Runella sp. SP2: one gene and its partner. The protein of the gene in region 2 binds, or shares a complex with, the protein of the main gene of each other region. Links are inferred from orthologs where the notes say so. Each region holds a gene or a part of one and is shown on either strand. Other genes may lie near its edges.

Region 1 (6,306 bases), 2.7 Mb from region 2 along the record:
AATTGTTGAGTTTGTATTAGATAGAGAACGGCGTCTCAGTGAGCAAAGAGGTGAAAAAAAAGGAAAAGAGGCTCAAAAGTTGGCTTTTGTGGTTAAAATGATAAAATCTACCGATTTTGATGATGCTCAAATCGCAAGTTTGGCCGACGTGACTCTGGATGTTGTTAAAAAAATGCGATTAGCGCATAAATAAAAAAGTTTTCCTTCATCACGCCATGCTATGAATTGGAAGAACTCGGGGCTAGAATATTTCTGAAACGGGGCTTTGAAAAGAATTCCATGCGCTTTAAATCAAATTCTTCCTAATTTTGTTATTCAAATGGTGCCGATGAGAAACCCCTCGTCGGCCTTTTGCTGTTTTAAAGACTTGAAATTAAAAAATGCTTTCAACCCACGATTTTCTTCAGCTATACGCCAACGACAGCCTCGTTCAAGTGATTGTAAATCAAATATCAAGCTCGCAGCAGCACATTCAGCTCAAAGGGCTTGCGGGTAGTTTGGATGCCGTCATAGGGGCGGCAGTTCATCAAAGTTTGCCTCGATTGTGCCTATTTGTAGCCAGCGACCGCGAAGAGGCCGCTTACCTACAAAACGACTTGCAAAATTTACTTGGCAAAGAAGTTTTGTATTACCCAACCTCCTACAAACGACCTTACCATTACGAGGAAATTGAAAATGCCAATGTGCTCATGCGCGCTGAGATTTTGAATAAACTCAACGTGGCCGTACCTGATAATTTTTTGGTAGTGACTTACCCTGAGGCACTTTTTGAAAAAGTAATCAACAAACGATCGTTGCTTACCAATACCTTCACTGTAAGAGTTGGCGAGCGGTTAGATGCGCAGTTTTTGCGCGAATTTTTGTTGGGATACGACTTCGAAATAACTGATTTTGTGTTTGAAGCGGGTCAGTTTTCGGTGCGAGGGGGGATTATTGACGTGTTTTCTTATGCCAGTGAATTTCCTTATCGAATCGAATTATTTGGGGATGAAGTAGAAAGCATCCGTTCCTTTAATCCTGATTCTCAACTGTCGGTAGAGTCCGTTAAACACGTCAACATCATTCCTGATATTCAAAATAAATTGACGCTCGAAACCCGTGAGTCGTTTTTGAGTTTTCTTCCAACCAATGCCCTTTTGTGGTTTAAAGACGTAGAGTTGACCCTTGAGGTGATTGAAGAATGTTTTGAAAAGGCCGAAAATGCTTTGACAGGGGTTAAAAGTGGCGATATTCAATTGGTATCTGATCCGAATGAGATTTTTGAAACGCGTCGTGGATTTTTGAACCAAATAAAAACTTTCAAAACGATTGAGTTTGGAAGGCGTTTTTATGGCCCATTTAGCCCCAAAAGTGAAACAAACAATGCTTCGTCTCGAGAAACATGGGGAGCAAAGCCGCAGCCTTCTTTTAACAAAGATTTCAAACGATTGATTGATGATTTGTCTGAACGCCAGCACCAAGGTTACACCAACGTGATTGTGGCGGAATCGGCCAAGCAATTGGAACGTTTGGAGAAAATAGTGAATGAGCTCGACCCGTATGTGAAGTTTCGGCCGATGAATATTTCGCTTCGAGAGGGGTACATCGACGATCAACTCAAGGTGATTTGTTATACCGATCACCAAATATTTTCACGCTTCCACAAATACCACGTCAAGGAGAAATTTAGTAAGTCCAAAGCCTTGACGTTGAAGGAGTTGAAGTCGTTGAAGACGGGTGATTTTGTAACCCACGTGGACTATGGCATTGGGCGTTTTGCGGGTTTGGAAAAGGTAGATGTAGGCGGTCGCGACCAAGAAGCCATTCGTCTCATTTATCGCGACAATGACATTTTGTTTGTCAGCATCCACAGTTTGCACAAAATCGCGAAATACACAGGAAAGGAAGGCGGCGTAGTGACCATGAGTAAATTGGGCTCGCCAGAGTGGGAAAACAAAAAATCGAAAGTAAAACGACAACTCAAGGACATTGCCCAGGAGTTGATTGGACTTTATGCCAAACGCCGAAATGCCCAGGGTTTTGCATTTACCAAAGATACCTACCTACAAGCCGAACTCGAATCGTCGTTTTTGTACGAAGATACGCCTGACCAAGCCAAGTCAACGGCGGATGTGAAAGAGGACATGGAAAAACCGCACCCAATGGATCGTTTGGTTTGCGGGGATGTTGGTTTTGGGAAAACAGAAATTGCCATTCGGGCGGCGTTTAAGGCCGTAACCGACAGCAAACAAGTGGCAGTGTTGGTGCCAACGACGATTTTGGCCATGCAACATTACAAGACTTTTAGCGAACGTTTGGCTGATTTTCCTGCGCGGGTGGAATACATCAACCGTTTCAAATCTGAAAAGCAAATCAAGGAAATTTTGAAAGAGGTGGAAGCGGGCAAAATTGATATTTTGGTAGGTACGCACCGCATCGTTAACAAAGACATCAAGTTCAAAGATTTGGGCCTGTTGATTATTGATGAAGAACAAAAGTTTGGGGTGAAGGTCAAAGACCGTTTAAAAGAAATGCGCGTCAATATCGACGTGCTGACCCTGACGGCAACCCCTATTCCGCGAACGCTTCACTTTTCACTCATGGGAGCCCGCGACTTGTCGGTGATTGCAACGCCTCCACCAAACCGTCAGCCCGTAACGACTGAGGTGCAGGTGTTTAGCGAGATATTTATTCGTGATGCGGTGAGTTATGAGCTTAACCGTGGTGGACAGGTCTTCTTTGTCCATAATCGTGTCAACGACATTGAGTCAATTGCCAACTTGATTTTGCGCTTGGTACCTGAGGCGCGTATTGGGGTTGCGCACGGCCAAATGGAAGGCGATAAACTGGAGAAGGTGATGATGCGCTTCATCGAGGGCGAATACGATATTTTAGTCAGTACAAACATCATCGAATCAGGGATTGATATACCAAATGCCAATACCATCATCATCAATTCAGCCCATTATTTTGGGATGTCAGACCTTCACCAAATGCGGGGTAGGGTAGGGCGTTCCAACCGAAAAGCATTTTGTTATTTGTTGACGCCGCCCATTTCCCACTTGACTACCGATGCCCGCAAGCGACTTCAAACGTTGGAAGAGTTTTCGGAGCTAGGCGATGGCTTCAAAGTAGCGATGCGTGACCTTGATATTCGGGGGGCGGGAAATTTATTGGGCGCCGAACAAAGTGGTTTTGTCAATGACCTTGGGTATGAAATGTACCATAAGATTTTGGACGAAGCCGTGCAAGAATTAAAACAGACTACGTTCAAGGATTTGTTCGATTTGGGTGAGGCGGTGCAGGCCATTCAGGTCGATTGCCAGATTGAAACCGACTTGTCGATTTTGATTCCAGATTATTACGTAAAAAATATTTCGGAACGTTTGTCGTTATATACTCGTCTGGACAACCTCAAGAGTGAAGAAGAATTGAGCGCTTTTGGTGATGAGGTTGCAGATCGCTTCGGTCCTTTACCTGAGGAAGTAACGTGGTTGATTGAGATGGTGAGAATCAGGTGGATGGCCGAAGCGCTTTTTATGGATAAGTTGACCCTCAAAAATAATACGCTCAAAGGCTACATTATTTCAACTGGCAATGATTCATTCTTCCAGTCTCCAAAATTTGGGCATATCCTCAGTCATATCCAACGCAATCCCAAGCGTTTTGCGCTCAAAGACCTTAAAAACAAATTGCTGCTTACTTGCTCCGACGTTAGGAGCTTGCCTGAGCTACGCAAGGTCTTGGAAGAACTGACGGTGAAGTAAGTGGGTAGTTCTTCGTTTTTTATTAGTTTTGCCCCTTTCCTAACCTTCTTGACTCTTTTGTTATGCCCCAAACGTTACGTGTGATGTTACTGTTGCTTCTTGCAACAACTACCCTCTTTGCCCAAAAGAAAAAAAGAAAATCGTCTTCTCGAAAAAAGAAGGCACCAGTGACCGTAGTGAGCCAAGGAATTTTTCCGTTGAAAGTCAGTAAAAATGGCCGTTATCTTACCGACAAACACGGTCGCCCCTTTTTACTAAATGCGGATGCGGGTTGGAATCTTCTTTCTAAACTTAAAATAGAAGAAGCAAAAGTGTATTTGTCGGCCCGAAATGCCCAGCAATTCAATACGGTTTTTGTTCAGTTGCTCCCAACCGAGCCCGACGAAGCGAATGCGTATGGGCAGTTTCCATTTGCGTCCAAAGGCGATTTTTCCAACCCAAACGAAAAGTATTTTCAATACGTAGAAGAGGTAGTTCGTTATGCGGCTCATTTGCAAATTGTGGTGGCGCTTGCACCCGCTTGGCTAGGCTGTTGTAAAACGAATTGGGATGAGGTACAACGAAAGAATGGCACCGACAAATGCCGCTTGTATGGGGGGTATTTGGGGAAACGCTTTAATAAATTTTCAAATATACTCTGGGTAATGGGCGGCGACCGTGACCCGCAACAGGAGGAAATAGTGCAGCGGGCAATGGCAGAGGGCATCAAAGCCGAAGCACCGCATCACCTGATGACTTACCACGCGGCAAGTTCACACTCCAGTACAGATGTGGCGGGAAAAGAGGCTTGGCTAGATTTTAGTATGACATATACTTACTTTCGGGGAAAAACTGGTGCGTGGACGATGGAAATGCCCCAGGTTTATGAAGCCTCGTTAAAAGAACATAACAAAAACCCCAGAAAGGTGTTTATTTTAGGTGAATCACAGTATGAAGATGAAAAAGATGGAAATGCTCAAATGATTCGTCGGCAGGCATATTGGTCGCTTTTAAGTGGTGGGAGTGGGCATTGTTACGGAAGCTCAGTCGCTGATTTTGGGGACGATTGGCGGCAAAAACTCCAACTACGAGGCGCACAGGATATGGAGCTGTATTACAAAATTTTTAGCGGATTGCCATGGTACTTGTTTCGACCCGATACCACCGATGAGGTTTTGGTTGAAGGGCGGGGTACGTACGGAAATGATGATTATAGTGTGGTGTCGGTATTGCCCAACAACCGAATGGCGGCCATTTATATACCCACAAGTAGGACATTAAAAGTGAATGTTGGCAAAATAAATGGTACAAATATTCGCGCTTTATGGATTAATCCCCAGACCAACAAACGCTTCATTGGTGGCTATTTTAAACCGCAGGGAATCAGGGAACTTACGCCACCTACCTTGGATGAAGATTGGCTATTGTTGCTGGGAAATGTAGGCCGCAAGTAAATCCGTCAAATCTGTACCAGAAGGTGTTTTTGGAACGATTTTTGCTTATTTTTACCGAAAATAAACACATAAAATAGAACTTACTTCATCGCTGTAATGACCAAGATAACGTGTTGGTTGTACTGTTTTTTGGGTTTTGTGGGTCTTTGCCGCGCACAAGAGGTGCAGTGGGCCAGCAAGTTACAGGGTTTTTCTTCTGAATACATCAAAGAGTCAACGGGCAAAGAATACAGGGCGGTGCAAGCCTTGGGCTATCCCAATTCGATACCTCCTTTTGGCGAAACTGCCTGTGCATGGTCGCCCTACAATGCCGATTCTAATGTAGAAGAGTGGATAAAAGTTGGTTTCGAGCGCCCACAAAAAGCACGCCAAATAGTAATTGTCGAAAATTTTAATCAGGGTTGTATTACCAAAGTTTTTGCCTACGATGCTGCTGGAAAAGAGGTGTCAGTGCTTGACAATGGGATGCCCGTTCTGTCGGATGTAGGCCGTGTACTATCGCTTAACATGCCCGACACTACGTTTGAGGTTAGTTCAGTCAAAGTAGTCTTAAATCCGATTCGGGTAAAGGGTTACAATCAAATTGATGCCATTGGCTTAAACGCTTCTGCCAAGCCCTTTGATCTTAAAATCAATGTGTATAAAGATGCTCCCAAAGAAATCATTAAAGAGAACTTAGGCGTAGGGGTCAATTCTAAGGCCCAAGAAGTAGCACCAGTGATTTCGCCCGATGGGAAAACGATATTTTTTACAAGGGGGAAATTTGAGAAAAATATTGGCGGTGCAGAAAATCAAGATGTTTGGTTTTCAACCCGTCAAGGCGAACTGTGGGGGGAAGCTCAGAACATGGGAAATCCTATTAATAATGCCGACAACAATGCCATCGTAAGTATTTCTCCCGACGGAAAGACGTTGTACTTGATGAACGTCTATCGTCCAGATGGAACAATGACTTTTGGTTTATCGAAGTCAACCCGTTCAAAATCGGGATGGAGTATGCCAGTTGAGTGTAAAATTGAAGATATTTACAACCTTGATAAACGCAACAACACTGAGTTTGCCCTTTCCCCCAAAGGAAATGTATTGGTCATGTCGGTCAAGCGGCAAGATACCAACGGTGATCGCGA
Region 2 (8,152 bases):
ACAACCACGAAAACTTTGCCGAAGTGAGCAATGGTCAAAATGGCAATGCCGTAACGATGATTCCTCCAGGCAGCGGCATTATCGTGCTGGCAGGAAATGAGGTGGAGATTTTTAACAATAAAATTTTGAATCACAAGACGTACTCGATTGCCATTGCAAGTTATCACATCACCGAGTTGCCCATTCCTAACCACCCTGGTTGGTCGCCGTTTACCACCAACGTTTCGGTGCATGACAATACCTTTGAGCGGACGTTCGGAGTACCTGACTTGACCAAAGAAATGGGGAAATTGGTGGCGGCGAAGTGCTTTAAATCGCAAGATGTGATTTATGATGGCATCATCGACGAGAAAAAAGGAAAATCGGCGGAGCAAAATCCGATGAATATTTGCATCAAAGAAAACCAGAAAGATTTTCGTTTCTCGCGCTTCCTAATCCCTGCCAGCGGTGCAGTCACCGAAATTGAGGTCTTTAATGATGTCAAGCCGTTTGCGATGTGTAACGTAGAGGTAAAAACGGACGTGGCGTCGGTGGGGCAATAATAAGGGTAGCCGTTACACGGCATGGCTTATGTTATTTCGTTAATTGCCACGTAGTGGTTACCCAATAAAATACTAAAAGTATGTTCAAATCAAAATTCTTATACTTAGCTGCGGTAACGATAACACTCGGTTGGCTATACAGTTGCAGGGTTCAAAACAGCTCAACGTCGCACCCTTCTCAACTGAATTTTAGCGAATTTCCCCTTAAAAAGCTCTCAGAATACGGTTTTTACAAAGGAGAATTAAAGCAATTGTTACCCAACGACAACGTGCTGGAATACGAACCTGCCGCGACATTGTTTACCGACTATGCCTTTAAAAAACGGTTTGTTTGGATGCCCGAAGGTACTTCGGCGACGTTTGATGTAAACCAGCCCAACGAACCGTTGGATTTTCCTGATAAAACAATTTTGGTCAAAAATTTCTACTATCCCCAAGATTTCTCCAAACCAACGGGCGAGCGTCGTATTCTTGAAACGCGCCTGTTAGTAAAAGACCAAGGAACGTGGAAAGCCTATCCCTACCGCTGGAAGGATGACCAAACCGAAGCCGATTATAAAATAACGGGTGAAACGATTCCTGTAAGCTGGAAAGACGAAGGAGGGCAAACGCACCAGATAAATTATGCCATTCCCAACAAAAATCAGTGTAAAAGCTGCCACAATCGGAAGGACGTTTTTATGCCTATTGGGCCAAAAATCAAGCAACTAAACCATGAGCTTGCCTACCAAGATGGAAAAGAAAACCAGTTGGCTCGTTGGCAAAAAGTGGGGTATCTGAAAGCCAAAGCAGAAGACATTGCGAAAGTAATTCCGTTGGTAAGTATGAACGAAGCGAAGGCATCGCTCAATGACCGTGCACGTTCGTATTTGGACGTGAACTGCGGGCATTGTCACCACGCCAATGGCCCCGCTTCTACGTCGGGTTTGTACCTAAATTACGAAGAAAAAGACCCGTTTCATTGGGGAGTGTTGAAGTCGCCCGTAGCAGCGGGGATGGGGGCGGGGCCTTACCGATTTGACATTAACCCAGGAAAAGGGAAAGAATCGATTCTTACTTACCGCATGGATTCGGTGCATCCAGGGGTAATGATGCCCGAAATCGGTCGAGTGAGCATCCACAAAGAAGGCGTAGCGCTGATTACGCAGTGGATTGATGGGTTGCAGAAGAGGAAATAGTGGCTGGGACTTTGTAAACAGATAAGCAAAGGTAAGTGGACATAAAGTTGCTTCTACTTTAACCCCATGCCTTTAGGCTGGGGGATGAAGTATGAGAATATAATGGGGCTTTAGCCCTGATTTTCAGAAGTTGAAGTGTTAAGTAGTTGAGCATAAATTTTAGTGTATTTGTAGTTTATATCGCTTCGGACAGGGCCGCCTGTGCGGAAGCACAACCTTTGTAGTAGTAGAGGGGCATCCATAAAACCCTTTTGCTTCGGACGGGGCCGCCCGAGCGGAAGCATAACTTGTTGCTTTGTTATGCTTCTCCGAAGCAAAAATTAAAAAATCACCTGCTGTTACTACAAATGTTGCGCCTCTACCGAGGCTGCTTTGAATTACTCTAAAACTTTTGCTTTATTACTTAAAAATTACTGCCGCTGCGGTGTAGGGCTTGAGACTAGCTTAAAATAAGCATTGATTACACTGATTTTAATACAGTCTATTTACTCAATAGTTTTTGTTTCTCAATTTTAGATTCAATCCACAAAACCTGTTCTTCTGTTATCTGATTTTTAGAAATAGGTATGTAATTAACCTCATTGAACATGAGAAGGTGCCAGTTTGAAATTTGGACGAAATCATACACAGTGACCCATGGAGCTTGGGAAGTAGACTCTCCCGCTAAAATTTCTATTTTATCATCACTAAAACGGGATACTAAGCCATTTTTAACTGAGGCATTTGACATGAAGTTTTTACGAAATTGGTATGCCCTTAGCTTAGGAAGTAGTAATAGCAATAGAGAGATGATTATTAAACAGATGGTTTCAAGAAAATTACTAGGCTCATTAGCCTTACGCTCAAACTCTAATTGAACTAAAAAAAACGAAGTAAATAACGATAGATAAGCAATAATGCGGCCTCCCCAAAAGACGTATCTGTTACGTTTTCTAAATAACTTTTCGCCTATTACTATGGCATCTTTTTCGGTTAACACTGAATTTATTGTAAATGGCTGCATTTACGTTTGTTGCTATTTAGTTAGTAATAAAGTTTGGCTAATGAATTGGATTACAATGGTGTTTTCAACCTTCTCATTTTTGTAATAGTCGCTTAGTCATATCATCTAGCTCATCCTCTGTAACTTCTACGACCTGAGTCCTTGACTCTACATTGGCGGCGGCCTTTTTTAATCGTGCCCAATAAGCATCTGCACTTTCAGGTTCATTAAGCCCAAAATCGTGCGAGGCGGTAACCGTAATTTGTAATTCCTGTTGATTTTTAAACAGCGTTTTGATTACTTCAATAAATTCGGTATTCAGTTCGTCGCGGCGTAACACAAAGGTTGATTCCATAACTTTATTGGTTTTCTTCAAAATTACACATTACTCCAACTCCATCTTCAAAAACTTCCCAGTAAAGCTTTCCTTTACCTTTGCTACTTGCTCTGGCGTGCCTTCGCCGATGATGCGCCCGCCGCCGTTTCCACCTTCAGGGCCAAGGTCAATGACGTGATCTGATACCTTGATGACATCCAAGTTGTGCTCAATAATCAGTACCGTATTTCCCTTGTCGGCGAGTTTATCCAAGACGTGAAGCAGATGTTTAATGTCCTGAAAATGAAGCCCCGTCGTAGGTTCGTCCAAAATATAGAGCGTTTTGCCTGTATCTTTTTTAGAAAGTTCTTCAGCCAGCTTTACACGTTGCGCTTCGCCACCCGAAAGGGTAGTGGCGTGTTGACCAAGGGTAATGTATCCTAAGCCCACGTCGTTGAGGGTCTGAACTTTACGGTGAATTTTTGGGATACTTTCAAAAAACTCCAGCGCTTGCTCTACCGTCATGTCGAGGACATCGGCCACGGATTTTCCCTTGTAGCGTACTTCCAAGGTTTCTCGGTTGAAGCGTTTGCCTTTGCAGGTATCACAATCAACGTAAACGTCGGGCAAAAACTCCATTTCGATTTTTTTCATTCCCGCGCCTTCGCAATCCTCACAACGACCGCCTTTTACGTTGAACGAAAAACGTCCAGGTTTGTAACCACGAATTTTGGCCTCGGGAAGTTCGGCAAACAACGTACGGATTTCCGAAAATAAGTTGGTGTAGGTCGCAGGGTTAGAGCGAGGTGTGCGGCCAATCGGTGACTGATCCACCTCAATTACTTTGTCGATATGCTCTAGACCCTCGATGCTTTTAAACGGTAACGGTTCGCGTTTTGAATTGTAAAAATGGCGGTTGAGAATCGGGAACAACGTCTCGTGGATGAGGGAAGATTTCCCGCTGCCGCTCACGCCCGTTACGCTCACCATTTTACCAAGCGGAAGTTTGAGCGTTACGTTTTTGAGGTTATGCCCCGTTGCGCCTTTCAACACAATGGCATTACCGTTTCCTGCGCGGCGTTTTTTAGGAATTTCGATGGCGCGGCGGCCACTCAAAAAGTCGGAGGTCAGAGAGCCGTTTTCCAGAAACTCAGCGGGAGTTCCGTGGCCTACTACTTGTCCGCCGTGGCGTCCCGCGCCAGGGCCGATGTCGAGGATATAATCGGATTCGAGCATCATGTCTTTGTCGTGCTCAACGACGAGGACGGTGTTGCCCAAATCCCGTAGTTTTTTTAGCGAATCAATCAGACGAACGTTGTCGCGTTGGTGCAATCCAATGCTGGGTTCGTCCATGATGTAAAGCACGCCCGTAAGCTGCGTCCCGATTTGCGTGGCCAGACGAATGCGTTGCGCTTCGCCCCCCGAAAGGGTTTTTAAGGGACGGTTGAGGGTAAGGTAATCCAAGCCAACGTCTAGCAAGAAACCAATTCGTTTTCTAATTTCCTTGAGCACTTCACGGCCAATCAACCGCTGACGTTCGGTGATACGCTCTTCCAGTCCGTCGTTGATCCAGCGGCTCAATTCGCTAATATCAGCTTCGGCTAATTCGGCAATGTTTTTATCCCCAATTTTAAACCAAAGCGCTTCTTTTTTCAAACGAGCCCCCTTGCAATCGGGGCAGGTATTGATGTGCATAAAATCCTTGAGCCATTCCTGAATTTTCTCCGTTCCGTTTTCTTGCTGACGGCGTAAAAACGGAATGATGCCCTCGTATTTGGTGTTCCATTCAGTCCCTTCATACTTTTTGGAAGGTACAGGCACAGGCTCGTCGGTGCCGTTGAGCATAATGTCAATGGCCTCGGCTGGAAACTTCTCAATCGGAGTATTGAGGTTTACTTTGTAAGGTTTGAGTAATACTTCAAGTTGTTTGAAAATCCATAAGTCGCGGTACTCGCCGATGGGAGCAATGGCGCCTTTGCTGAGACTGAGGGTTTTATCGGGAATGATACTTTCTTCCGTAATTTCCTCAATCACGCCCAATCCTTGGCAAGTAGGGCACCAGCCGTAAGGGGAGTTGAAGGAGAAACTGTTGGGAGCAGGGTCGTCGTAACTGATTCCCGACTCAGGATCCATGAGGTTTTGGGAGAAATAATGCACTTGATTTTTCGCATCCAAAAGCATCATTACCCCTTTTCCTTGCTTGAGAGTAGTTCCGACCGATTGGCTCAATCGAAAACGGTCTTCGGTTTTTGGAATTAACCTATCAATAACAATTTCGATGTCGTGGATTTTGTAACGGTCGAGCTGCATTTTGGGCGTAATGTCCTGCACTTCACCGTCCACCCGTACTTTGGTGTAGCCTAGTTTGGCAATTTGAACAAACAATTCGCGGTAGTGCCCTTTCCGTCCTTTCACGACAGGGGCGAGGAGTATCGCTTTTTGATTCTCAAACTGACCGAGAATTTGGTCGATGATTTGGTCTTGCGACTGCTTAATCATTGGTCGCCCCGTGGCGTAGCTGTAAGCATCACCTGCGCGGGCGTACAAAAGGCGCAAAAAGTCGTAGATTTCGGTTACCGTCCCGACCGTAGAGCGGGGGTTGCGCGAGGTGGTTTTTTGTTCAATGCTGATGACAGGACTGAGTCCTTCGATTTTGTCCACGTCGGGGCGCTCCATGTCGCCCAAAAAACCGCGCGCGTAGGCCGAAAAGCTCTCCATGTAGCGGCGTTGGCCTTCGGCGTAAATGGTATCAAAGGCAAGCGATGATTTGCCACTGCCACTGATACCCGTTACTACCACGAGTTTATTGCGCGGAATGGTAACGTCGATGTTTTTTAGATTGTGTTCTCGGGCGCCCATAACCTCAATGCGGTCGTGGCCTGTGAGTTCGATGTCTGTTAAAATAGGCTGATTGTTCTCCATGAATTGGTAACGCAAAACGAAACCGTAAAGTTACCAATTCTATTGGGAGGGCGTATTAGGGAGCAGCTCTGTTTCGAACGAAGATTGAAATTTTTTGTGCAAACGCCACTCTGGAATAGTTTTTAAGTATTGTTCGTCGTTTTCAGTTTGCAGGTGACTGGGCAAAATAAAACACATAGGTCACATAGAATTTTCACATAGTACACAAATTTAAAGGCCGTTGCGTCGGGCCGATTTCTTTGTTTACTATGTGTTTATTCTACTTGTGTTCTATGTGTTTTAAAATTAGAGCTATCAATGAGGTTTTTGTAGCTGCTTCCTCTACTTCACCTCTTTCACCAATTCCTCTACGGCACGTTCTAGCTGTTGGTCTTTGCCTTTGCCTACTATGTCGTAGTCGTTAGAAATCTTGATATTGGGTTCTGTTTGGGCGTTTTCTAGGTACGTACCCGCCATGCTTTTCACTCCCACAGGCGGCACGCCCCAACGGATGCTTGGGTCTTGTAAGGTTTCCCAACCAGCAAACGTACAAGTTCCTGGTACGGGCATCCCGACCAGCTTATTGAGCGAAGCCGCTTGGGTCATGTGGGCATAACAGTGGCCGTCGGAATAGTTAGCTTCGTTGGCCAACGAAATGCTCGGCTTACTCCAACGATAGCTTGGCTCCGAATAAATAACGCGCTTGTCGGTAGAGTTGTACATGTAGGTTTTACCCGAAAAGAAAGTGGCCAAATCGGATACCAAGTCGCCGCCGCCGTTGTTGCGGGTATCGACCACAATACCTTTTTTGAGCGCATATTTACCCATTACTTCGTCGTACGTGACGCGGAAAGGCCCATCGGCCATGCCAGGAATGTGAATGTAGCCTAGTGTTCCGTTGCTCTGTTTTTCTACTTCGTCTTGGTTACGACGTACCCAACGTTTGTACAATAATTGGCTTTCTTCACCTACTGAAATGGGTTTTACCACAACTTCACGACGTGCTGTGCCTTCAAGCAAGGTCAATAAAACGTTTTTACCCGACTTGCGATTCAAAAACTGCGCATAGTCACGGTCGGGCGTAAGGGTTTCACCGTCGATGGCTTCGATGATGGTTCCTGCTTTGATGTTTAAGCCTGCTTTGTCGAGCGGGCCATCTTTTATCACTTCTTCTACGCGCATTCCTGTTCCTGTAAAACTTTGATCGTAAAAAACACCCAACGCAGCTGTAGCATCGGCTCCCGCAGTTCCTCCGCCAAAATACGAAGCACCTGAGTGTGAGACGTTCAGCTCGCCCAGTAATTCCGAAAGTAGTTCCGAGAATTCGTAATTGTTTCCGATGTGTGGCAGGTGTTTTTCATAATCGGGTTTGTAGCTATCCCAATCAACGCCGTGGAAAGTAGCCGTGTAAAAGGTAGTTTTGGTACGGCGCCATACGTGCTCAAACATAAACGCCCGTTCGGCGGCCACGTCGAGGTTCATTTCGCCGCTGATGCCAATGCTTTCTTGTTTGCCAGAAGTAGGGTCAATTTTAGAAATTCGCCCGTCGGAGTTTAAGAAAATAGATTTCTGTTCTTTGTCCCACACCATGCTACCACCGCCGTTGGCGTTGAGTGCCACGAGCTGTTTGGTTTCGCGGGTGCGTAGGTTGGTGCTCCACAGGTTATAGCCTTTTTCAAAACGTGAAAGATAATAAAGCATATCGCCGTCTTTGTTGATAAGGGCATCCGATAAGTTGGATGAATGAATGGTCAAACGGGCTTTGCGCAACTCCAACCCGTCGAGTTCAATCACTACCGTCGAGTCTTTTTTTGCATCTTTCTTTTTGGTGGTATCGGCTTTTGCCGCTTTTTCTTCTACTTCTTTGGCCAAAGCAGCTTCTTCTTTGCTCAATTTAAACTTGTCGAAAGCTGCTTGCGTGAAAAACATCGCATAAACGTCTGATTGGGTGTTCCCGCTTTGCGAAAGGCTTTTCAAACCTTCGCGGTTGCTAAACCACAACATGGCTTTTCCACCTTGTACCCACTTGGGACTTTCGTCTTCAAAACCACTTTGGGTAAGGTTGGTGATTTTACCTTTGCCGTCGGTAGAAATTAGGCCCACTTCACCTTCGCGGAGGTTGGGGATTTTGTAATCAAACAAAAACCATTTTCCGTCGGGGCTCCATTGAAAATACTGGTCGTGGTCGCCCCATGAAAACAAGTCTTGGTTGGTCAGAATCGTACGGGTTTGT

What was found.
Region 1: the proteins of uvrA (region 2) and mfd are in contact, whole or in part, in a crystal structure (PDB 4DFC), measured with the Escherichia coli proteins. The link is inferred for Runella sp. SP2 from one-to-one orthologs.

The regions. Positions count from the first base shown.
Region 1 is NZ_CP031030.1:2,312,680-2,318,985, reverse strand. What follows is about bases 1-3,946. They hold mfd (transcription-repair coupling factor), read left to right. Parts: upstream 1-380; coding sequence 381-3,746; downstream 3,747-3,946. Other genes in these bases: DTQ70_RS09785 (DUF4038 domain-containing protein), read left to right, coding at 3,830-3,946; DTQ70_RS09795 (Rpn family recombination-promoting nuclease/putative transposase), read left to right, coding at 1-193. Outside these bases: more of DTQ70_RS09785, read left to right, coding at 3,947-5,179; DTQ70_RS09780 (OmpA family protein), read left to right, coding at 5,276-6,306. UniProt on the Escherichia coli protein: Couples transcription and DNA repair by recognizing RNA polymerase (RNAP) stalled at DNA lesions. Mediates ATP-dependent release of RNAP and its truncated transcript from the DNA, and recruitment of nucleotide excision repair machinery to the damaged site.
Region 2 is NZ_CP031030.1:5,036,931-5,045,082, reverse strand. What follows is about bases 2,888-6,317. They hold uvrA (excinuclease ABC subunit UvrA), read right to left. Parts: upstream 5,941-6,317; coding sequence 3,088-5,940; downstream 2,888-3,087. Other genes in these bases: DTQ70_RS20285 (S41 family peptidase), read right to left, coding at 6,262-6,317; DTQ70_RS20295 (hypothetical protein), read right to left, coding at 2,888-3,057. In the rest of the region: DTQ70_RS20310 (parallel beta-helix domain-containing protein), read left to right, coding at 1-542; DTQ70_RS20305 (SO2930 family diheme c-type cytochrome), read left to right, coding at 623-1,720; DTQ70_RS20300 (YcxB family protein), read right to left, coding at 2,202-2,723; more of DTQ70_RS20295, read right to left, coding at 2,797-2,887; more of DTQ70_RS20285, read right to left, coding at 6,318-8,152. UniProt on the Escherichia coli protein: The UvrABC repair system catalyzes the recognition and processing of DNA lesions. UvrA is an ATPase and a DNA-binding protein. A damage recognition complex composed of 2 UvrA and 2 UvrB subunits scans DNA for abnormalities.